2 regions of the Exiguobacterium sp. TDN 0502 genome follow, and region 2 is predicted to be linked to the other one. Evidence: a T-box and tRNA genes for the amino acid it is inferred to sense, from the RefSeq annotation. Region 2 holds a T-box; the other holds one or more tRNA genes.
What was found. The T-box of region 2 lies ahead of leuS (leucine--tRNA ligase). A T-box ahead of a tRNA ligase gene usually reads a tRNA of that ligase, here a tRNA-Leu.
Positions count from the first base shown of each region.

Region 1 (11,320 bases), on a different contig from region 2:
GGTTGCTGGTCGAACAGGAAAAGAATCCCGGTTTGACGTATACGATTGAAGTCAACACGGTTCTCGATCAATTTGTGGTTGACGTTCGGGTCTTCTCGACAGACCAAGTCAGTATCCAAGTCGAGCGGGACCTAATCGAAATCATTGAGCAAGAGGAAGTCCGACATATTCCAGCGCTTGAGATTGGAAAACCAGATTTCGCCGAGTTCGCACATCTCGTTTTAAAAGTAAAAGACTCGGGTTCTCGTCTGTCTCAAGAAGATACACAACGGATCTTTAACGAATCTGGCGTCCGAGGTCGTATTATTTTGCACAAGGAACGAATTGACAGCCACGAACCGTCGCATTCGATTCAATTACTGATCGGCGGTGCTGAGAAATGTCTGTACAGCTTGTCACAGTATCAACTGGATCCGCTTTTTCGTAAACATGGGTTGGCAATCCAATCACTGAACCTGTTGCCGTTTGACTTATTCTTGATCCGTGACAAAGTCGCCATGCTGTCTTCTGCAGATGCGTCCCGCCTTTGGATTGATGATATCTCGACATCCAAAAATGGTCGGTCCCATCAAATCTGCTTTAACGACGGGAACGAATGCATGACGGTCGTCTGTGATTTACATGGTTCGATTCGTTCTTACAAATGCTCGTAAGGGTTTAACTCTTTGCTGATTAGGATACATTCTTTACAGAGGTTCTAATCGAGAAGGAGTCGATCAATCATGTTATCGAAACAACAAACCGAAGAGTTTAAACAGCGTCTGCTAAAAGAAAAAGAACAAACGACAACAAACATCGAACAACGGGAAACGGATTACGATGAAGGTGAATTGTCGAGTTATGATAATCATCCAGCAGATTCTGGGGATGAACTATTCCTTAGAGAACGCGATCAGGCGATCACAGACATGCAGGAAGATATGTTATCGGATGTAGACCGTGCACTCCAAGCAATTGAAAACGGAACGTATGGTGTTTGTGAAGTGTGCGGAAAAGATATTGAAATCGAACGGCTCGACATCATACCGGAGACATTACTCTGTGCAGAACATGCGCAGGAGGAATCGGAACAGCAGGAAAATGATCCGAATGCGCGCCCGAGTGAGGAGGATGTCCTCGACCCTTCCGTGACAGCACGTGGAAAAGACATCGATGGTGATACGGATGGGTTCTCAAAAGTCAGCGACTTCGGAAGTTCGGATACGCCTTCCGACCAAGAAGACGGTATTGATCCGACTCGTACATGATGAAAACAGCTCCTAAGGGATAGAGACGTTGAACGGATGACAAAATGCAAGTTTTCTCTTATTAGGGAAACTTGCATTTTTTATTCGTCATGAATCATGTTCCTTAAGAAGCAATTGCGAGTATATACGAGACGCCTCGTTTGTTTTAAATCGTGCTAGGAAAAAAATGAAACAAATTAAACGGAATTTTTTGACTTTTCATATAATTTTGATACGATGGTATCGAGAGGGCTGTTTTAGCCTATTTTAAAATGTAAGCGCATACAAGCAACCGTCTCACTGCTTGACCATTTTAGTTGAGGGAGGAAATAACGTATGATTTATGACATTCCGAACAAGCAAGGGTCAAAAGTACAGTACAAGGAACGGTATGAAAATTACATCAATGGAAAGTGGACTGCGCCGGTCGGGGGAGAATATTTTGATAATGTAACACCTGTCACCGGTAAAGTATTATGCCAAGTCGCTCGTTCAGGTAAGGAAGACATCGAACTCGCTCTTGACGCAGCACATGCGGCAAAAGAGGCATGGGGGAAAACGTCTGTAACGGAACGCTCCAACATTTTAAATAAAATCGCAAATCGGATGGAAGAAAACCTCGAGATGCTCGCTTATGCGGAAACGCTTGAGAACGGAAAAGCGGTCCGGGAGACACTCAATGCGGATTTACCGCTTGCGATCGATCACTTCCGTTATTTTGCCGGCGTCATCCGTGCCCAAGAAGGTTCGGTCGGTGAACTCGATCAAGACACGGTCGCGTATCACTTCCACGAACCGCTCGGTGTCGTCGGTCAAATCATTCCGTGGAACTTCCCACTCCTGATGGCGGTCTGGAAACTGGCGCCAGCGCTCGCAGCAGGGAACTGTGTCGTCTTGAAACCAGCAGAACAAACACCAGCGAGTATCATGGTCCTGATGGAACTTGTGGAGGATCTATTACCGCCTGGTGTCGTCAATATCGTCAACGGCTTCGGTCTTGAGGCAGGAAAACCACTCGCCTCAAGCAAACGGATTGCAAAGATCGCCTTTACGGGTGAGACGACGACAGGACGCTTGATCATGCAGTATGCTTCGCAAAACTTGATTCCGGTCACACTCGAACTTGGCGGGAAATCGCCGAACATCTTCTTTGAGGACATCATGCAGGCAGACGACGCCTTCTTCGATAAAGCAATCGAAGGATTATTGATGTTTGCGCTGAATCAAGGAGAAGTCTGCACATGTCCGTCACGTGCGTTGATTCAAGAATCGATTTACGAGCCGTTCATGGAACGGGTTCTTGAGCGCGTCAAAGCCATCAAGGTCGGTAACCCGCTTGATGCCGACGTCATGATGGGAGCGCAAGCTTCGAACGAACAGATGGAGAAAATTCTTTCGTATCTCGAAATCGGTAAGTCCGAAGGTGCAGAATGTCTCGTCGGCGGAGAACGCAACATGCTCGAAGGAGATCTTGCAGAAGGTTATTATATCCAACCAACGATCTTCAAAGGTCACAATAAAATGCGAATCTTCCAAGAGGAAATTTTCGGACCGGTCCTATCGGTCACGACATTCAAGACGGAAGAGGAAGCGCTCGAAATCGCGAACGACACCCTGTACGGTCTTGGAGCAGGAGTCTGGACACGCGATATGAACCGAGCGTATCGTTTTGGTCGGGCAATCGAAGCAGGGCGCGTCTGGACGAACTGTTATCACCAATACCCAGCCCACGCAGCGTTTGGCGGATACAAAATGTCCGGTATCGGTCGAGAAAACCATAAGATGATGCTGAATCATTATCAACGGACGAAAAACCTGCTCGTAAGCTACAACCCGAATAAACTCGGTTTCTTCTAAGTCAGAAAGGACGTGGATGCAAATGGTGGAACGCGTTCAGGCGACGGCAGCGTGTCTTGAATTAATTGATCAGTTGAGAGAAAAACATGGACCGTTGATGTTTCATCAATCCGGCGGCTGCTGTGATGGGAGTTCTCCGATGTGTTTTGCCCAAGGCGATCTTTTTTTAGGCGATCAGGATAAAAAACTCGGAGAAATCGGCGGTTGTCCATTTTATATTCATGAAGACCAATATGAATACTGGAAACATACGCAACTCATCATCGATGTCGTCGATGGGCGTGGTGGGATGTTTTCCTTAGAAGGCGTCGAAGGAAAACGTTTTTTGACACGGTCCCGTGCGTTCACGCAAGAGGAATATGCAGAGCTGTCAGCGTCAAGCTGATCAATGACTAAAAAAACACGATTTCGTCAATGCGGCATGGTATCTCATGACGCTAGTACGCAATCGTGTTTTTTGTTCGTATCGCAACGGATTAACGGGATAAAAGTTGGTAATGTGATACAAGAACGGTATAATGAACACATATTTTGACGAGAAGAAACGTAAATCATACGACTTTAAGGAGGTCACCATGAAATATCCATTTTTAGGTTGGACGGGTCAAACGATCGGAGTGACGGCGCCCTCCTCCGGACTACGCGAACAGCAACAGGAATGGGTCGAACGAGCAGTTGAACAGGTACAAGCACGACAAATGAACGTTCGTTCAGGAGAAACGATTTGGTCGCATCAACACGCTGAAAGTGTACCGGCTAAACAACGTGCTGAAGAATTGAATCGTATGATGACCGACGAGACGATTGATGCCGTCATACCGCCATTCGGTGGCGAACGTGCGATTGATCTTTTACCTGAGTTGACACCAGCTGCTTATCAAACGAAGTGGCTGCTTGGCTATTCGGATATTAGTACGTTATTGCTCAGTCTGACGCTTCAGACAGGAATCGCGACAGCACACGGTCCGAATTTCGTAGAACTCCGAAGTAAAGTATGGGATGAGACGACAAGTGCGTGGCGACGGGTGCTCGCAACGGCACCAGGTGGAACCGTTACGCAATGGGCTTCCGATCGGTATCAAACAGAATGGACAGACGAAGAACGTTTAGACGGTTCTTTATTTCAGTTGACGGAACCAACGGAATGGAAGGCTCTTGATGAGCGCACAGAAGTGACAGGACGCTTACTGGGTGGTTGTCTAGAGACGATTCGTCATTTAATCGGAACGCCTTATGGGGATGTAGTTCGCTTCCAGCGAGACGAAGTAAACGGGGAACCGATTCTCTGGTACTTTGAGGTGTCAGAAGCGAGTTCTGCAGAGGTACACCGCACATTAAGACAAATGGCATACGCTGGTTGGTTCAATCATGCCTCTGGTTTTTTATTCGGTCGAACATCTGCGCGGATTACCGAAGACCTGACATGGCTAGATATATATCAAAATTTAGCAGAGGAAACGGGTTTACCGGTCTTATATGATCTCGATATCGGACATCAACCACCGCAATTAACCTTAGTCAATGGGGCGACAGGTACAGTACGCATTCAAGGAAAAGATTCACGCATTGATATTACGTTTAATTAAAAAGGAGAGCACGCAATGGCACGTCGTAAGTTTCAAGCACTAGGCGTTTATAAACGGGTCCATATTAATCCGGAGACACGGCGAATGACGTTACCGGAACCTTTTTACGATGCACTACGATTAGAAGATGAGTTGTTGATCGCACAAGTCGGAGATGTTCTTGTCATGCGACGTCCCGGTGAGGTCGTCGAGACAGAGACCGAACTGTTGAATGAACTCGTGGAAGATGGATTTACGGGAACAGAGCTCGTACAAGAGTTTGCTTACCGGCGCCAACAACAGGAACAACGATTACGTCAACAAGTCTTGCAGGATGAAGAAGACGACCATGCTGCTCAACTGAAGATCGAGTTATAACGAAAAGGAGTGGGGCAGATGCGTCGCAGCACCAAAATTGGAATCGGAGTCATCGGATCTGGACTGATTGCAGCCAGCTATTATTTTTATGAGATGGCGATTGCAACCAACCCAAAACCGTTTTTGTCAAACAATCGTGATTTAAGTGATGAGATGGTGCGACTGATGCAACCGGGGCAAACCTGGATCAAAGAACAGCCATTAGAACGAATCGAGATTCAAGCAAAAGATGGATTGACGTTACGTGGTCATTTTCTTGCTTCACCGGTACCGTCGGATCGAGTCGTTATCCTTGTCCATGGGTATGGTGGTGTCGGGACGGACCTCGCTGGTTTCGCATACCTTTATCATCAAGCTGGATTCCATGTCATGATGCCGGACAACCGTGGTCACGGAATGAGTGAGGGTCACTATATTGGCTTTGGTTGGCATGATCGGGAAGATTGTTTAAGTTGGTCAAACTATCTCATTCAACGGATCGGTCAAGATGCCAATCTATTTCTGCATGGTGTCTCGATGGGAGGAGCGACGGTCTTGATGACGAGCGGGGAACAGTTGCCTCCTCAAATTAAAGGCATCATTTCGGATTGTGCCTATACATCGGTCAATGCAGTGCTGGCGTATCAAATGAAACGGATGTATCGTTTGCCTCACTTTCCGTTTTTAGGTATGACCAGTGTGTTGACGAAGCTAAAAGCAGGTTATACGTTCCGGGAAGCTTCAGCGCTCAAGCAGGTGAAGAAAGCAACCGTTCCAATCCTATTCATTCACGGTGGTGCGGATACGTTCGTCCCGACTGAAATGGTCTATGAGTTATACGCAGCATGTCCAACGAAAAAAGAACTCGTCGTCATTCCAAATGCCGCCCATGCGATGGCATATTTCGAGGATCCGGATGTATATGATGAAGTCGTCGAAAAATTCGTCCGCAACATCCTGCGAAATGATTGACAATCGAGTCTTTCATCCGCTATATTAATATCATAAATCCACGTCGTCGTGGCGGAATCGGTAGACGCGCTAGACTCAGAATCTAGTGGTGGCAACACCGTGGAGGTTCAAGTCCTCTCGACGGCATAACTGGTTGAAGTAGGCAATCCCATCAGGGGTTGCCTACTTTTTTTTACTGAATAGAAAACGATTACAACGAATAAAAATTCAGAAATATTTATTTTTTTAGAATTTTTCTGGTAAAATACGTTTTGAAGAGGGTACTCTTCAGGGAAAGTACTAAGTGGAGTCAACAATCTTTAACACATAGGAAAGGGGAAAAAACAATGAAAAAAGGAAGTATCTTATTAGCGCTCTTGATGAGCTGCGTACTCGTTCTCGGGGCATGTAGCATCGGGTCGAAAGAAGAGTCGACGGAGGGAAAAACGTACAAAGTAGGGATTGACGTCACGTATCCACCGTTCGAGTATAAAGACGGGGACACGTATAAAGGGATTGATATCGATTTGATGAAAGCGATCGCTAAAGATCAGGACTTCAAAATTCAGTTCGAAGCAATGGATTTCAGCGGCATCATCCCAGCTCTGCAGGCTAACCAGTTAGATGTCGCGATTGCCGGCATGAGTATCACACCAGAGCGTAAAAAAGTCGTCACGTTCTCCGATCCATATTTCAAAGCTGGTCTTATTTTAGTCGTCAAGGAAGATGAGAATGGTATCAAGTCAGTCGATGATTTAAAAGGGAAAAAAGTAGCCGTCAAAAAAGGGACGACGGGTGCGAAGTATGCAACAGATAATGCAGATAAACTCGGATTCACGGTCACGCAGTTCAATGATAGCCCGGCTATGTTCCAAGAAGTGAAGAATGGTAACGCTGCTGCTTTGATTGAAGATTATCCTGTCATTTCCTATGCGAACAAACAACAGAATCTCGGATTAAAACTTGTAGGAGACCGTCTCAACGGGGACAACTACGGCATCGCTGTCTTAAAAGGTGAAAACGAAGAGTTGATGAAAAAAATCAACAAAGGACTTGCGAACCTAAAAGAAAATGGTGAATACGACAAAATCGTCGACACGTATCTAAAATAAGTCGCAAGGCGATAAAGGAGTGGGATACCAATGGAAGTGGTCAAAACCGCATTTCCATTTTTCTTGGAAGGGCTTCAAGTCACACTGTATATTTTTGTGATTGCCGTTGTCGTCGGCTTTCTGATTGGATTAGTCGTCGCGTTGATGCGGTTATCACCGCTAAAAATTCTGAACGGGATTGCCATCGTCTACATTGATGTCATTCGCGGAACACCGTTCATCGTTCAGTTATTCTTCATCTATTTCGGATTGAACTCGTTAGAATGGTTGTCGATGGACCGGATGTATGCAGGGATACTGACGGTCGCAATCAATGCCGGCGCTTACTTTGCTGAAATCATCCGTGCAGGTATTCAGTCGATTGATAAAGGACAGACCGAAGCGGCGCGTTCGCTCGGGATGACTGGTCGGCAAACGATGGTACAGATCATCTTGCCTCAAGCATTCCGGCGGATGCTTCCGACGATCACGAATCAATCAATCATCAGTCTAAAGGATACGTCGCTGTTGTCGATCATCGGAATTGCGGATTTGACGCAACAAGGTCAAGTTCAACAGGCAACGACGTTTGAACCATTCATCGTCTGGTCCGTCGTCGGTCTGATGTACTTCGTCATCATTTATCTGTTGTCATGGATTGCGAAGTTCTTGGAACGGAGGTTTACGTTACGATGAGTATGATTGAAGTGAAAAACTTAAAAAAATCGTTTGGTTCGAACGAAGTACTAAAGGATATCAACGTCTCGATTGCTGAAAAAGAGGTCGTTTGCGTCATCGGTCCTTCGGGTTCTGGGAAAAGCACATTCTTACGTTGCTTGAACCGCTTGGAAGAGATTACGGGTGGGACGGTCATTGTTGATAACCATGATATCACGGATAAAAAAGTCGATATCAATAAAGTACGAGAAGAAGTCGGGATGGTCTTTCAGCATTTCAATCTTTTTCCGCATAAAACCGTGCTCGAGAACGTGATGCTTGCTCCCGTGAAAGTCCGAAAGACGGACAAGGAGCAAGCGAAAAAACGAGCACTCGAACTTCTTGATAAAGTCGGGTTAGCTGAGAAGGCTGAGAATTACCCGGGAGAACTATCGGGTGGTCAAAAACAGCGGGTCGCGATTGCCCGTGCGCTGGCAATGAATCCTAAAATCATGCTGTTTGATGAACCGACATCTGCTCTTGACCCGGAAATGGTCGGCGATGTACTCGCCGTCATGAAACAATTGGCACTCGAGGGGATGACGATGGTCGTCGTGACGCATGAGATGGGCTTTGCTCGTGAAGTCGGGGACCGCGTCCTATTCATGGATGGTGGATATGTCGTCGAGGAAAATGTTCCGGAAGCATTGTTCGACTCACCTCAGCATGAGCGGACACAATCGTTCTTAAGTAAAGTATTATGACGAAACGGGGCTGACTCAAAAGTCAGTTTCTACAAAGATAAGGGTGGCAGAATGATGATCTGCCACCCTTATCTCGTAAAAAAGATGACGCATTACACGCCACTCCTACAGGAAAAGCGCATCTTTGCGCTGTCAGAGACAAACAAGACCCGCTTTCCTGCTTGAACGAAGCAGGAAAACTGGCTTGTGTCTCGCCTGAGGAAAGGGCGTGAAAAGACGCGTCATTCTTTTTTGAGTCACCCCGTTCAGACTGAAGACAAAGCGTAATTTTTCTCTTAACGAGAAAGATTGCGTTTTTTGTTCCTCTCGAATCGTTTTCCTGGGACAAGCATCGCGCCGCTTCACTTCGTTGCAGGGTCGCTCCTGCTTGTTTTCCCTAGGAAGCGATTTCGAGTGAACAAAATGCTTCTCTCCTCTTTCTTCCGGGTATAAAAAAGTAGAAACGAAGAAGAATAAAGAAGGAGGGCTTTCTATGATGGGTAAGAGAGATCACCATCATCGATCAGAACATGTCACCATCACGTTGGAACAACTGGTCCCGCAGGACCATCTTGTCCGCAAACTCGATGCAGTCATCGATGTCGACTTCATCTATCGTGCCGTCGAGAAATTGTATAGCGAAAATAACGGCAGACCAAGTATCGACCCGTCCTGTTAATCAAGATGGTACTTCTCCAATATGTATTCGGTATTCCTTCCATGCGACGTACCATCAAAGAGATCGAGACTAACGTGGCGTACCGTTGGTTCTTAGGTCTTGGGTTGGATGAGAAGGTACCCCATTTCTCTACGTTCGGGAAGAACTACGTCCGTCGCTTTCAGGGTACGGACGTCGTTGAAAGTATTTTTTATCGCGTCCTCAACCAAGGAATCGAAGCCGGGTTCGTGGACCCTTTGGTCCTCTTTATCGACTCCATCCACATCAAGGCGAACGCAAATAAACGGAAGTACAAGAAGAAGCTCGCTCGACGCGCTGCCCAGCAGTACAAAGACGAACTGGATCAAGAAGTCAACGAGGATCGGATCTTACATGGAAAAAGCCCTTCACCCCCAAGACGTCTGTGTTATATAAACTACATTTGAAGTGGTCATAAGAAAAACTTATACATTTAAGCGCAAGAATTTGGGAATTCGAAATGCACGCGTAGGAAAGAAGTAGTAATATAGTAACGAAGGCACTTTCATGGAAGATGGGCGCGATACTTCGCGCGTCATTCCTTCTCATGACGTTAGGCGCATCATAGACACCAGATCTTTTGAAAGCGCTAACAGGTAGAGGGCTGGAATGCACCTGTAGCATACAAGGTGCAAGGGGAGAAATATAGAAACGGGGGGAACCGTACATGGCAGGCCACGAACAAGATCAACAAGCATTTTATGGACCAAACCTTGGCTATATCATTGAATTGTACGAGCGTTTTTTAGAAGACAAGACATCCGTTGATGAAGAGACACGTGCTTACTTCGAAGAGCATGGTGCTCCTGTCACGGAATCTGTCGCACCGATGCAGGTCGACACAGGGGATTTCGAGAAATATCTTGCGGCGAATCGTTTAGCGGAACAAATTCGTGCAAAAGGACATCTTGCGGCGGATATCTATCCGCTGAAGGACCATCCGCGAGAAACTGGACTCTTCGAATTAAACCAATACGGTTTAACAGAAGATGATCTCCGGAAGATGCCGGTTTCACTCGTCTGTCCGGAACCCGTTTCGGGCGTTCAGGACGCTTATGAGGCAATCGAACATTTGAAAGCCCAGTATACGGGAGCAGCGGCCGTCGAATTTCAACATGTCGATGACTTAGAAGAAAAGAAATGGCTCCGTCAGAAAATCGAGCAAGGTGCTTTGACAGCGACGCTAGATGCTGAACAAAAGAAACAGTTGTTCAAACGCTTAGCTGAAACGGATCTCTTCGAAAAATACTTGCATAAAACATATGTCGGTCAAAAACGCTTTTCGATTGAAGGACTTGACGCGATGGTGCCATTGCTCGACACGATCGTCGGACACCTCATCTCGAACGGGTCGGAGACGATCAATATCGGAATGGCACACCGTGGACGATTGAACGTTTTGGCGCATGTACTCGGGAAGCCATATGAAATGATCTTTGCTGAGTTCCAACATGCACCGAACCACGACCTCGTACCATCTGAAGGCTCGATTGGGATTACGTACGGTTGGACGGGCGACGTGAAGTATCACCTCGGTTTGAACCGAAAACTCGAGCAAGAGACACGTAACGTGCGGATGACGCTTGCGAACAATCCGTCGCACCTTGAGTTCGTCGATCCAGTCGTCGAAGGCTTCACACGTGCTGCACAAGATGATCGCTCACAAAAAGGTGCACCACGCCAAGAGCAAGCGGCGGCTGCTGCAATCCTGATCCACGGTGATGCAGCGTTCCCAGGTCAAGGAATCGTGGCTGAAACATTAAATTTAGCGAATCTCAAAGGATATAACACCGGCGGAACGATTCACATCATCGCGAACAACACGATCGGCTTCACGACGGAGCCGACGGACTCCCGTTCGACGCGTTATTCGAGTGACCTGGCAAAAGGATATGAAATTCCTGTCTTCCACGTCAATGCCGATGAACCGGAAAGCTGTCTTGCGGTCGCGTTGCTCGCGAGCGAATACCGAGCGACGTTCAAGAAGGATGTCATGATCGATTTGATCGGATATCGTCGTTTTGGTCATAACGAGATGGATGAACCGATGAACACGAACCCGGTCTTATATGATTTGATTCACAAGCATGATCCAATTCGTGTTTTGTACGGGAAAACGCTTGTCGCGAACGGGGATGCGACGGCTGATGAAATTCAATCAATCGAGACATCGATC
Region 1 is NZ_JBOZGJ010000012.1:45,560-56,879, reverse strand. Features, by position in the region: gene ACRPK8_RS12495 (hypothetical protein) at 1-653, shown strand, start outside; gene ACRPK8_RS12490 (TraR/DksA C4-type zinc finger protein) at 723-1,247, shown strand; gene adh (aldehyde dehydrogenase) at 1,563-3,083, shown strand; gene ACRPK8_RS12480 (DUF779 domain-containing protein) at 3,106-3,468, shown strand; gene ACRPK8_RS12475 (S66 family peptidase) at 3,659-4,669, shown strand; gene ACRPK8_RS12470 (hypothetical protein) at 4,685-5,026, shown strand; gene ACRPK8_RS12465 (alpha/beta hydrolase) at 5,045-5,977, shown strand; tRNA gene ACRPK8_RS12460 (tRNA-Leu) at 6,020-6,103, shown strand; gene ACRPK8_RS12455 (transporter substrate-binding domain-containing protein) at 6,304-7,068, shown strand; gene ACRPK8_RS12450 (amino acid ABC transporter permease) at 7,099-7,743, shown strand; gene ACRPK8_RS12445 (amino acid ABC transporter ATP-binding protein) at 7,740-8,468, shown strand; partial or broken gene ACRPK8_RS12440 (transposase) at 8,941-9,521, shown strand; gene ACRPK8_RS12435 (2-oxoglutarate dehydrogenase E1 component) at 9,812-11,320, shown strand, end outside.
Region 1: it has a tRNA-Leu gene. The T-box ahead of leuS (leucine--tRNA ligase) is inferred to sense a tRNA for this amino acid. The anticodon was not compared.

Region 2 (11,320 bases):
TGAACGAGAGTACGAGGTGTTACTCGTTGACGCGCCGCGTCGCATTTCGTTTGAAGAGCATGGTCAATTATTGAAAGAAGCCTTGCGGGAAGCGGGGAAACGAAAGCTACCGATTCATATCGTCGCCTGTAGCATGGGCGCACTTGTCGTCAATCGTCTCCTGCAGGAATATGAACTACCGGTCGCAAGCCTGGCATTCATTTCACCGTTGTTTGATTGGCATCCGTCGAAACAACTCGGAGGTGTCAAACAAGTCTTCGCGAGTGCGTTCGATCGTTTCCGTCCGGATGCACCACTCGGTACGTTACCGTTTGGTCAAAGTACGGAAGATACTGTTCGCATCGGTGAATTGACGTATGCACAGTACCGGGAAATCGAAGAAGAGATCGTCATGCATGACGAGGAGCGGAAAAAACTACCTCGTGTCAACTTGGCCTGTTTTTATGCGCCGGACGATCAATTCGCAGACGTCAAATTGACACTCGAAGTATGCCGAAAGATGGGTGGCGATCAGATTTACTTACAACGGTTGCATGGTTTTCCGCATTTCAGCTTCGAACGCTTGAATACACGATTCGCGGAAAAATTAATGTTGTTCTTTAAGCTTGTGGAAGAGTGAGATAACAAAAGTGATGCCCCGTCTAAAGGGCATCACTTGAGACTGAAGATAAAGTGCAATTTTTCTCTAACGAGAAGGATTGTGCTTTTTTGTTCGTCTCGAATCGTTTTCCTGGGACGAGCATCGCGCCGCTTCGCTTCGCTGCAGGGTCGCTCTTGTTTGTTTTTCCCTAGGAAGCGATGTCGAGTGAACAAAACGCTTCTCTGATCCCCCTTCCAGGTATAAAGAAGAATGACGCGTTACACGCAACTCCTACAGGAAAAAGCGCAATTTTGTGCTGTCAGAGACGAACGAGACCCGTTTTCTTGCTCGAATGGAGCGGGAAAACGGGCTTGTGTCTCGCCTGAGGAAAGGGCGTGAAAGGACGCGTCATTTTTGGGGGAGTCAGCCCTTTTGTCTACAATCTGAAAAGTGACGCCTCTAAAAAAAGGCATCACTTTTTTGTGTCATATCGTCAGCGTACTTTTTTCTCGATCGCGATGATGAACGGTGGATGGTTTTGTTGATTCAAGAAGCGATACTGAAGGACGGCGTAATCCTGCTGATCAAGAGCCGTCACGTAATCAAGCACGGCGTCGCGCTCTCGTTTTCCTTCGAGGTGACCGTGATAGACGACAAGGACGACAAGACCGCCAGGGGCGAGGACAGGAAGGAGGGCGTCGAGTGCTTCAAGCGTCTCTTCCCCTGTCGTCGTGATCGATTTATCACTTCCGGGAAGATAGCCAAGATTGAAGACGCCGGCACGAACAGGACGTTGTTCGTCCGATAGACGGGCACCGACATGGATGTGGCTCTCATGATAAAGGTCGACGCGTGCTAACATTCCCGCTTCGTCGAGACGTCGCGTCGATTCTTCGATCGCTTGTGCCTGGACGTCGAACGCGAGAACCCTTCCTTCTGGACCGACGCATTCTGCTAAAAACTGTGTATCATGACCATTTCCGGCAGTCATGTCGACGACGCAATCGCCGGATTCGATGACGGACTCGAGTAATTGTTTCGTATAAGGTAGTACACGGGCAAGTGACATGGCATAGACTCCTGTTCCTATGGGCTGTTTTTCTCTTTATACATGATCATCGTGTGTATGATTCCTCCTGCATTATACCATCTTTTGAATCATTGACGAAAAGTGAAGTGGCTTGACAGGTGGGGGAGGGATTGCGTAAAGTGGCAAGGTTGAGAATGAAATAGGAGGACCACGGGTATGCCAAAATTACCAAAAGCGGTCTGGATCCTCGTCCTTGCGATGGCTATCAATACGACGGGATCCTCTTTTTTATGGCCGTTTAATACATTATATATTCATGAATATCTAGGAGAATCGATGACGAAGGCGGGAATGGCGTTGTTCGTCAACTCGGGCCTCGCCATCGTCGGCAACTATTTAGGTGGGAAAGCCTTTGACCGGCTCGGTGGGAAGAAAACGCTCGTCATCAGTGTCATCGGACTTGTCCTGTCTTCCGTCGGTCTGTTGTTGTTTCACCAGACGTATCTCGGATATGTCGCAATGCTTGGTTTGATCGGGTTCGTCGGCGGGATGGTCTTCCCGACGATTTATGCGATGACGGGTGTCATTTGGCCGGAAGGTGGGCGTCGTGCCTTTAATGCAATCTATGTCGCACAAAACGTCGGTGTAGCCCTTGGGACAGCTGTCAGCGGTCAAATCGCCGCCTTCTCGATTCAGTACATCTTCATTGCTAATCTCGTATTGTATATCGCGTTTGCCATCATTTTATTTATCGGATTGTCCTGGATCCAGGCGCCGGCTCGGATGCATGCGACTCATGACGAGACTGAAACGACACGTACACCCCTTGCACGCGGTGCGGCACGGACGATGTTGCTCGTCTCGATCGGGTATGCCTTACTTTGGTTCGTGTATGTGCAGTGGCAAGGTACCTTTGCCGTCCATACGAAATCACTCGGTGTCACGATTTCCGAGTACTCGATTCTTTGGACGATCAATGGAGCACTCATCGTCTTTGCCCAGCCGCTACTCACCCCGATCTTGCGTTGGTTTGGAGACGATTTGAAGCGGCAATTGATGACGGGTACAGGAATCTTCCTTCTTTCTTATCTGATTGTTCCGTTCGCAGGCGGATTCAAAATGTTCCTCGTAGCGATGATCATCTTGACGATCGGTGAGATGTTCATTTGGCCAGCAGTGCCCGCCATGGCGGCAAGGCTCGCACCAATCGGAAAAGAAGGCGAGTTCCAAGGGTACGTCAATATTGCTGCTTCAGCAGGGCGGATGATCAGTCCGACTGTTGGAGGATTGATCTATGATTTATCCGGTATGTCTGCGGTCTTCCTGACGTTGATTGGATTGATTCTCTTAGCAGGTGTGGTCTTTCTTCGTGCCATTCCTAAAATTACACCATAAGCGTTATTCAAAAGACAGCGGACAGTGCTTCGCTGTCTTTTTGTTACGCCATTCAATCAAAAATCATAAAATAAACATTTATCAATTTGGAATATTTCGGAAAGGAAACGGGTATTTTCTAATCAAGAACTTGAGAAAGGGTCATGTGAACGTTGCTTCTTTTTGACTGGAGGTGCACGAATGGAAAGGTGTCAATTCATCACAGATGCTGCAACTTGGACGACACACGTACAGCAACAGCCGCTGGATATCTTCTACAGTTACGAGTACGTCATGCTCAACGCTAGACCGTCTGAACAAGCCATGCTGTTCGTCTATAAAGGCGACGCCGGCACCCTGTACTATCCCTTTTTAAAACGTCGCATTTTTGATACATCCTATTCGGATCTCATTACGCCTTACGGTTACGGTGGACCTGAAATCGTGGGCCACTTGACTACGCCTGAGATGCAGCAGGCACGTCGGTTATTTGAGAAGTGGGCGGAAAAAGAGGCGGTCGTTTCGGAAATGATTCGCTTTAATCCGTTGACAGGAAATGAACGATTCATGCAGGACTGGACGAAAGTGTCCTTCATCCGTCATACGACGAGCATTGATTTACGCCCCTCATTAGAAGAAATCATGCAGACGTTTCACAAGAAAACGAGAGGTATGATTCGGAAATCACTGGCCACGTCGTTAACCGTCAGAACAGGAACAAAAGAAGACTTACCTATTTTTTTAGCGTTGTATCACGAAACGATGGACCGGAAGAATGCTTCAGCGCATTATTATTTTACCGCGACATATTTTGAACAATTGTTCGAGCGCAATCCGCTTTGCGAACCGTTATTACTGATTGCTGAATTCAACGGCGAACCGGTCGGCGGATATTTCGTATTGCTCGGAAAAGAATATGCCCATGGTCATTTGATTGGCTGTAAACGGGACGAAGCGAAACTATTTCCGAATCAGCGACTCGAGTATGAAGCGGTCCTTCAAGCGAAAGCAAGGGGGCTCGTCGAGCAACATCTCGGCGGTGGATATCAAGAACGGGATAGTCTCTTTGAGAGTAAATGCCGTTACACCGGGTATCGTTTATTTGAGTACCATCAAGGAAAATCCATCTTTCAGCCAGCCATATACGATCAGTTATGTGTACGATACGGGTCAGATGCCGATTCGGATTATTTCCCTGCCTATCGGCAACCTGCCGTTGAAGTAGCAACTCTTTAAATGACGCACGTAAAAACGACTACATCGGGTAGTCGTTTTTTTGATATGCTGACATCATCTAGATGAATGGAGGGGATGTATCATGAAAAAACGAGGACTGATCTTCGACATGGACGGTGTCATCTTAGATAGTGAAATTCGCTATTTTGAAGTTCACCAGCAAATGTTCGAGGAATTATCGATTCCGCTTGATCCTGTTCAGTATGCAACATTCATGGGCAAGACGGGGGATGAAATGTGGGAGGAACTGGTCGATCAGCATCAATTGAAGGAATCGGCTGTTAGTTTGCTCGAAGAGGAACATCGACGGTTTCAAGTCCATGCGATACCGGAGGAATGCGGACTGAAGATAGGAGTTAAACACGTGATGCAACAAGCGAAAGCTCTCGGATATGACATCGGGATTGCCTCCTCGAGTTCGCTTCAAAAAATCGAACGGGTCATCCGTCATTATGAACTGCCGATCACGCACTATGTCAGTGGGGAAGAAGTCGTCCGTTCGAAGCCGGATCCTGCGATTTTTCGACTGGCAGCAGAACGTCTCGGGCATACACCTGAGAATTGTCTCGTCATCGAGGATGCTGCAAACGGGATGATCGGAGCAAAAGCGGCAGGCATGGAAGTGATTGCCCTTCTTGATGACCGGATGCCAGCGCAACGCTTGGAACAAGCAGATCATATTGCGCGATCGCATGCAGAAATCGAGGAAATTTTACGGAAGCGTTGACGCTTGAGGAAGAAACAGATTACACTAGGAAAAGATAGTCAAATGCAACGAACTGAAGCAGTAGGGGTAAGGTGCCGTCAAGAGAGCTGGTGGAAGGTGCGAACCAGTCGGTAACAGCCGTGAACTCGTCAGGGAGCACGTTTCGTGAAATCGTAGTAGCGAAGCCGGTATCACACCGTTATTTGTGAATCAAGCGGTCTGTCATAGACAGACAACGTGGGTGGTACCGCGGAAGCCAAACCGGTCTTTCGTCCCTATTCCTAGGGGCGGAGGACCGGTTTTTTTAGATTAGAGGAGGAAAAGACATGCCGTACAATCATCGCGAAATCGAACCAAAGTGGCAGGCGCGTTGGGATCAAGACAACGCCTTCGTCACGACAGAAGATCCAGAAAAAGAAGGGTTTTATGCCCTTGATATGTTCCCGTATCCGTCAGGTGCCGGATTACACGTCGGTCACCCGGAAGGCTACACGGCTACGGATATCCTCGCACGGATGAAACGGATGCAAGGCTACAACGTCCTTCACCCGATGGGATGGGATGCGTTCGGGTTACCGGCAGAACAATACGCGCTCGATACAGGGAATGACCCACGCGAATTCACAGCGCAAAACATCGAGACGTTCAAACGTCAGTTAAAAGAACTCGGATTCTCCTATGACTGGGATCGTGAAATCAACACGACGGATCCGAAGTATTACAAATGGACGCAGTGGATCTTTACGAAGTTGTATGAAAAAGGACTTGCGTTCGTAGACGAAGTCGCGGTCAACTGGTGCCCAGCACTTGGAACGGTCCTTGCGAATGAAGAAGTCATCGACGGATTATCTGAACGCGGAAATCATCCGGTCGTGCGTGTCCCGATGCGTCAATGGGTCCTAAAAATCACGGAATATGCAGATCGTCTTCTTGAAGATCTCGATGATCTCGATTGGCCGGATTCTGTCAAAGAGATGCAACGGAACTGGATCGGGAAATCAGAAGGTGCTGAAATCGATTTCACGATTGACGGACATAAAAAACAAGTCACGGTCTTTACGACACGTCCGGATACGATTTTCGGTGCGACATATCTTGTTCTTGCACCGGAGCATCCTTTCGTAGCTGACATCACGACAGCTGATCACAAGGAAGCGGTCGATGCGTATATCGCGCAAGTCCAAACGAAGTCGGATCTTGAGCGGACGGATTTAGCGAAGGAAAAAACGGGCGTCTTCACGGGTGCTTTCGCCGTCAACCCGATTTCGGGCGATCGTCTGCCGATCTGGATTGCTGATTATGTCCTTGCTTCGTACGGAACGGGTGCAATCATGGCGGTCCCAGGACATGATGAGCGCGATCACGAATTCGCGAAGCAGTTCGACTTACCGATCATTGAAGTCGTCGCAGGTGGGAACGTTGAGGAAGCGGCCTACACAGGAGAGGGCGAACACGTCAACTCGCATATGCTCGATGGTCTTGGAAAACAAGAAGCGATCGAAACGATGATCGCTGAACTCGAAACGAACCAAGTCGGTCGTAAAAAAATCACGTATCGTCTCCGCGACTGGTTGTTCAGTCGTCAACGGTATTGGGGCGAGCCGATTCCAGTCGTTCATATGGAAGATGGTTCGATGAAAACACTCAGCCAAGAGGAATTACCGCTTGAACTTCCAATCATTCCGGAAATCAAACCGTCTGGTACTGGCGAATCACCACTCGCCCTTGCGGAAGACTGGTTGGATTATACGGATCCTGAAACAGGAATGAAAGGGCGTCGCGAGACGAACACGATGCCACAATGGGGCGGAAGCTGCTGGTACTATCTTCGTTTCATCGATCCGCACAATGAAGAAGCGATCGCGGATCCAGAAAAATTAAAATACTGGCTCCCGGTCGATATTTATATCGGTGGGGCGGAACACGCCGTGCTTCACTTGTTGTATGCGCGCTTCTGGCATAAAGTCTTGTATGATGCAGGCGTCGTACCAACAAAAGAACCATTCCAGAAGTTATACAACCAAGGGATGATTCTTGGCGAAAACAACGAGAAGATGTCGAAATCACGCGGTAACGTCATCAATCCGGATGAAATCGTCAAATCACATGGTGCCGATACCTTGCGTCTTTATGAAATGTTCATGGGACCACTCGATGCATCGGTTGCCTGGTCTGAAAACGGTCTTGACGGCGCCCGTCGTTTCCTCGACCGTGTCTGGCGCTTGTTCGAACGGACAGCAGACATACAAGAGGTCACGGAAGTCGATGCTGACTTCGAACGGACGTACCACCAGACGGTCAAGAAGGTCACGGAAGACTTCGCGAACATCCAGTTCAACACCGGAATTTCGCAACTCATGGTCTTCGTCAACGAAGCAAACAAACAGCCGGTTCTTCCGCGTCACTTCCTTCGTGGATTCATTCAGTTGTTAACACCGGTCGCACCGCACCTTGGTGAGGAACTCTGGGAACAACTTGGATTTGAAGAGACATTGACGTATGCGGCATGGCCGACATTCGATGAAGCAAAACTCGTCAGCGATACGATGGAATTCGTCATTCAAGTGAACGGAAAAGTCCGCTCGAAAATCGAAATCAACATCGACGCGACAAAAGAAGAAATCGAAGCACTTGCCTTTGCTGATGAAAAAACACAGGAGTGGATCGGCGATAAGACGGTTCGGAAAGTCATCGTCGTACCGAAAAAATTAATCAATATCGTGGCGAACTAAGCCATACCCCCCTTCATTCGCGTCAGGCGAACGAAGGGGGTTTCTTCATTTCCGTCGCAAGTCCGCTTTTTTTTTGAACGTCCTTCTGCTACACTGAATCAGAAACCGAGAAAGAAAGGCGATTACCATCAATGAAACGATCTTATATAGTCTATACCACGATTTTTGCCGTCGTTTCGGGGTTGATCCTCTGCATACTGCTCGTCTTCTCAAAACCGGAGACGTTATCAAGTATCGAAGAGACGTTTGCGAAAATCGAGACACAATCGAAACATCAGGCAGCCGTGAAGCAGGTGCCGACGAAAACGCCTTCAGCGATTCCGAATCCGGAAGAGCCGTTAATCAAAAATGTCCAACACATGTTATATGATGATTCCATCGGGTCATACCTCGTCGTGACAGACGATTATCGTTTCTTTGAAATCAGCGGAACGGGAGAACGGATCAACGCTTCGTTTCAGTTAGAGGAAGGAAAGTTGTTGCTCGCCGGGCTTGACGGGATGGCTCTCGTCGACGGAGAAACGGTCGCCTTATTGACATCAAATCAGATTCTCGTCACGATTACACGAAAAGACGGTGTCTGGAGTGAGGAGAAGCGCGAAAAGATTCAAGGGACGACGATTCGGGATAGTTTCCATGGTCTCGGGTATGACGCGAAGAAAAAAGAATTCTATACGATCAATCAGATTCGTTCCATCGGACGTGTCGAATTGACGTATTTCGCAATGAAAGAGGATAAAATTAAAATTGATCCGGACGCTTCCGAGAAAAAGAAGCGTGCCTTGAAGAAAAAACAAAAACCGCCGTATCTCTCGATTGTGAAACGAAGTAAGATTGAAGCGGCAAACGGTATGCGGAGTGATGCGAAAAAATCATTCGAGTCATCATTCCGTCCGATTGGTCTTGCGGAACGGCAAGGACGTATTTACACGCTAGATTCGGAAGCACTCTACCTCTACTCGATTGATCCGAAAGATCAGTCCATCACAGGTGAGACAGCTAGCCCGAAGGTGTATGGCGCAACAGGTATTTTCGTCCAGGATAACGAGCTGTTTGCGTTAGTCGTCACGGATAAATTCTCAAGCCGGTCGTTTACCCCGATTGATTAACATACGCAGAAAAGACCCGATTCGCTCTGATGATCAGAAGAATCGGGTCTTATTTTGGTTAGATGGCAGTTTCGTGCGCCTTTTTGGCAGCATGACTACCGGCACAATGTCCGGTCACGAATGCTGCCGTGATGTTGTAGCCACCTGTATAGCCGTGGATATCGAGAATTTCACCTGCAAAGAATAAGCGCTCCGCTTTTTTCGACATCATCGTTTTGGGATCAATCTCTTTAATCGAGACACCGCCACCCGTGACGAAGGCTTTATCGAAATCGAGCGTCCCCGTTGCTTTCAGCGGGAATCGTTTTAATTTCTGAAGGAAGTCCGCCCAGTCCTGTTTTTTGACTTGTGTACAGACTTCGTCGCCAAAACCGATTTGCGCAAACAGGAGTTCGAGCAGACGTTCCGGTACGAAGCCGCGAAGGGCGTTTCGTACCGTCTTCTTCGGATTGGCTGCAAGCGCAGCTTGGAAACGTTCTGTCAACGCTCCGAGCGACTCATCCGGGAAGAGGTCGATCGAGAGGTGGACGATCGTTTCCTTCGAACGTTTCCGCTCCTTGATCGTGTACTGGCTACAGCGTAAAGCGATCGGACCGCTTAAACCGAAATGGGTGAAGAGGAGATCACCCGTATGTGTCTTGATGGCTTTATCTTTTTTACCGTGGACCGTTAAAGCAACGTCCCGTAAAGATAATCCTTGGAGTGCTTTTTCATGGATGAACGTATCACCTAAGAGGATCGGAACTTCCGTCGGAAAAAGCTCCGTGATCGTATGACCCGCTTTTTCTGCCCACGGATAGCCGTCACCCGTCGAACCCGTGTGCGGAACGGATTGTCCGCCAACGGCGACGATACAGCTTTTCGCTTCAAGACGCATGCCGTTCTCGAGGATGACGGCTGCAAAAGAACCATCTGGATGAAAATCGAGTGTTGCGACTTGTGCATCCGTTTGAATCTCGGCGCCATGCTCGCGGATTTGGTCAATCAAGACACGGACGACGTCAGCTGCCTTATCCGAGACAGGGAACATCCGACCGTTGTCCTCTTCTTTTAAAGCAACGCCAAATCCTTCGAACAACTCAATGATCGATTCATTATTGAACTGGGAGAAGGCGCTGTAAAGGAAACGACCGTTCCCTGGAATCGACTGAACGAGCTCGTCGAGCGGTTTTCGGTTCGTGACGTTACAGCGTCCGCCGCCAGAGATCGCAAGCTTGCGACCTAATTTATTTCCTTTATCAAGCAGGAGTGTTCGGGCTCCGGCCTGTAAAGAGGCGAGCGTCGCCATCAAGCCGCTCGGTCCGCCTCCGATTACGATTACATCGTACATATGGTCACCTCATTCAAAGAATTCTGCTTGTTTCACTTTAGCAGAAGTTGCGACTGTAAACAAACCGTCTCTTTCAATTCAAGATAGACAGCGGTATAATGATTTGCAATTGTGTACGAGAGAACTTGTATAATGAGACAGTCACGATCAGAGGGTCGAGTATAAAAATTAGAAAGCGTGAGGGATGTTACCATGTCCACAGTCAGTAATAAGCAGTCTTCTTCTTCCGGCAATGCAGGATTCGTTCGCGGAACGATGCTCCTGTCCGGTGCGTCACTGATTTCCCGCGCACTGGGTTTGATTTATCTGTTTCCGTTTCAGTTCATGGTCGGTGCGACAGGCATCATGTTTTATACCTATGCCTATAATTATTACGCCATCATGATTGGTCTTGCGACAGCGGGGATTCCCGTCGCTGTCTCAAAATTCGTCGCCAAATATAATGCATTAGGGGAATATGATACGAGTGAACGTTTGTATCGGTCTGGTCTGAAAATCATGTCGTTGACCGGGGTCGTTTCCTTCCTCGCCTTATTCTTCCTCGCGCCGTATTTAGCGCACCGGGCGATTCCAGGTGGGGATGTCGATTCAGCAGCATACGTCGATGCCGTCACGATGACGATTCGAGGAGTCAGTTTTGCGTTACTCTTGATTCCACCGATGAGTATGACACGAGGGTATTTCCAAGGGTATCAATCGATGGGACCGACCGCGATTTCGCAAATCCTGGAACAAATCGTCCGCATCATCTTCTTACTCGTAGGAGTCAGTATTGCGATTTATGTATTTGATTCAGGTGTCGCCTTTGCCGCGACGATTGCAACGTTCAGTGCCTTCATTGGCGCAATCGGTAGTGTGGCGGTTCTCGTCTATTATTTCCGCAAACGTGCCAGTGGCTTGCAGGAACTCCGTGCCACTCAAACCGTCCGTTCGCCGGATCGCCCGTTAACGGACCTGTATAAGGAATTGCTGACGTACGCGATTCCGATCGTCATGGTCGGTCTTTCGACGCCGCTTTATCAAGTCATCGACCAGAACACGATGAATGCCGCGTTACAAAGTATCGGCTATACGCTCGAAGCGGCCGGAAACGCGACGGCTTATCTGATTGCGGATAGTCATAAAATCGTCTTGATTCCGGTGTCGGTCGCAACAGGATTGTCGTTGTCGGCGACTCCGTTGTTGACCGCTTCCTTTACGCAAGGGGATATGCGGAAGGTACG
Region 2 is NZ_JBOZGJ010000001.1:249,051-260,370, reverse strand. Features, by position in the region: gene ACRPK8_RS01245 (alpha/beta hydrolase) at 1-619, shown strand, start outside; gene ACRPK8_RS01240 (class I SAM-dependent methyltransferase) at 1,074-1,670, opposite strand; gene ACRPK8_RS01235 (MDR family MFS transporter) at 1,827-3,005, shown strand; gene ACRPK8_RS01230 (peptidoglycan bridge formation glycyltransferase FemA/FemB family protein) at 3,186-4,220, shown strand; gene ACRPK8_RS01225 (HAD family hydrolase) at 4,303-4,947, shown strand; T-box leader at 4,986-5,206, shown strand; gene leuS (leucine--tRNA ligase) at 5,253-7,658, shown strand; gene ACRPK8_RS01215 (hypothetical protein) at 7,790-8,767, shown strand; gene ACRPK8_RS01210 (NAD(P)/FAD-dependent oxidoreductase) at 8,826-10,097, opposite strand; gene ACRPK8_RS01205 (putative polysaccharide biosynthesis protein) at 10,290-11,320, shown strand, end outside.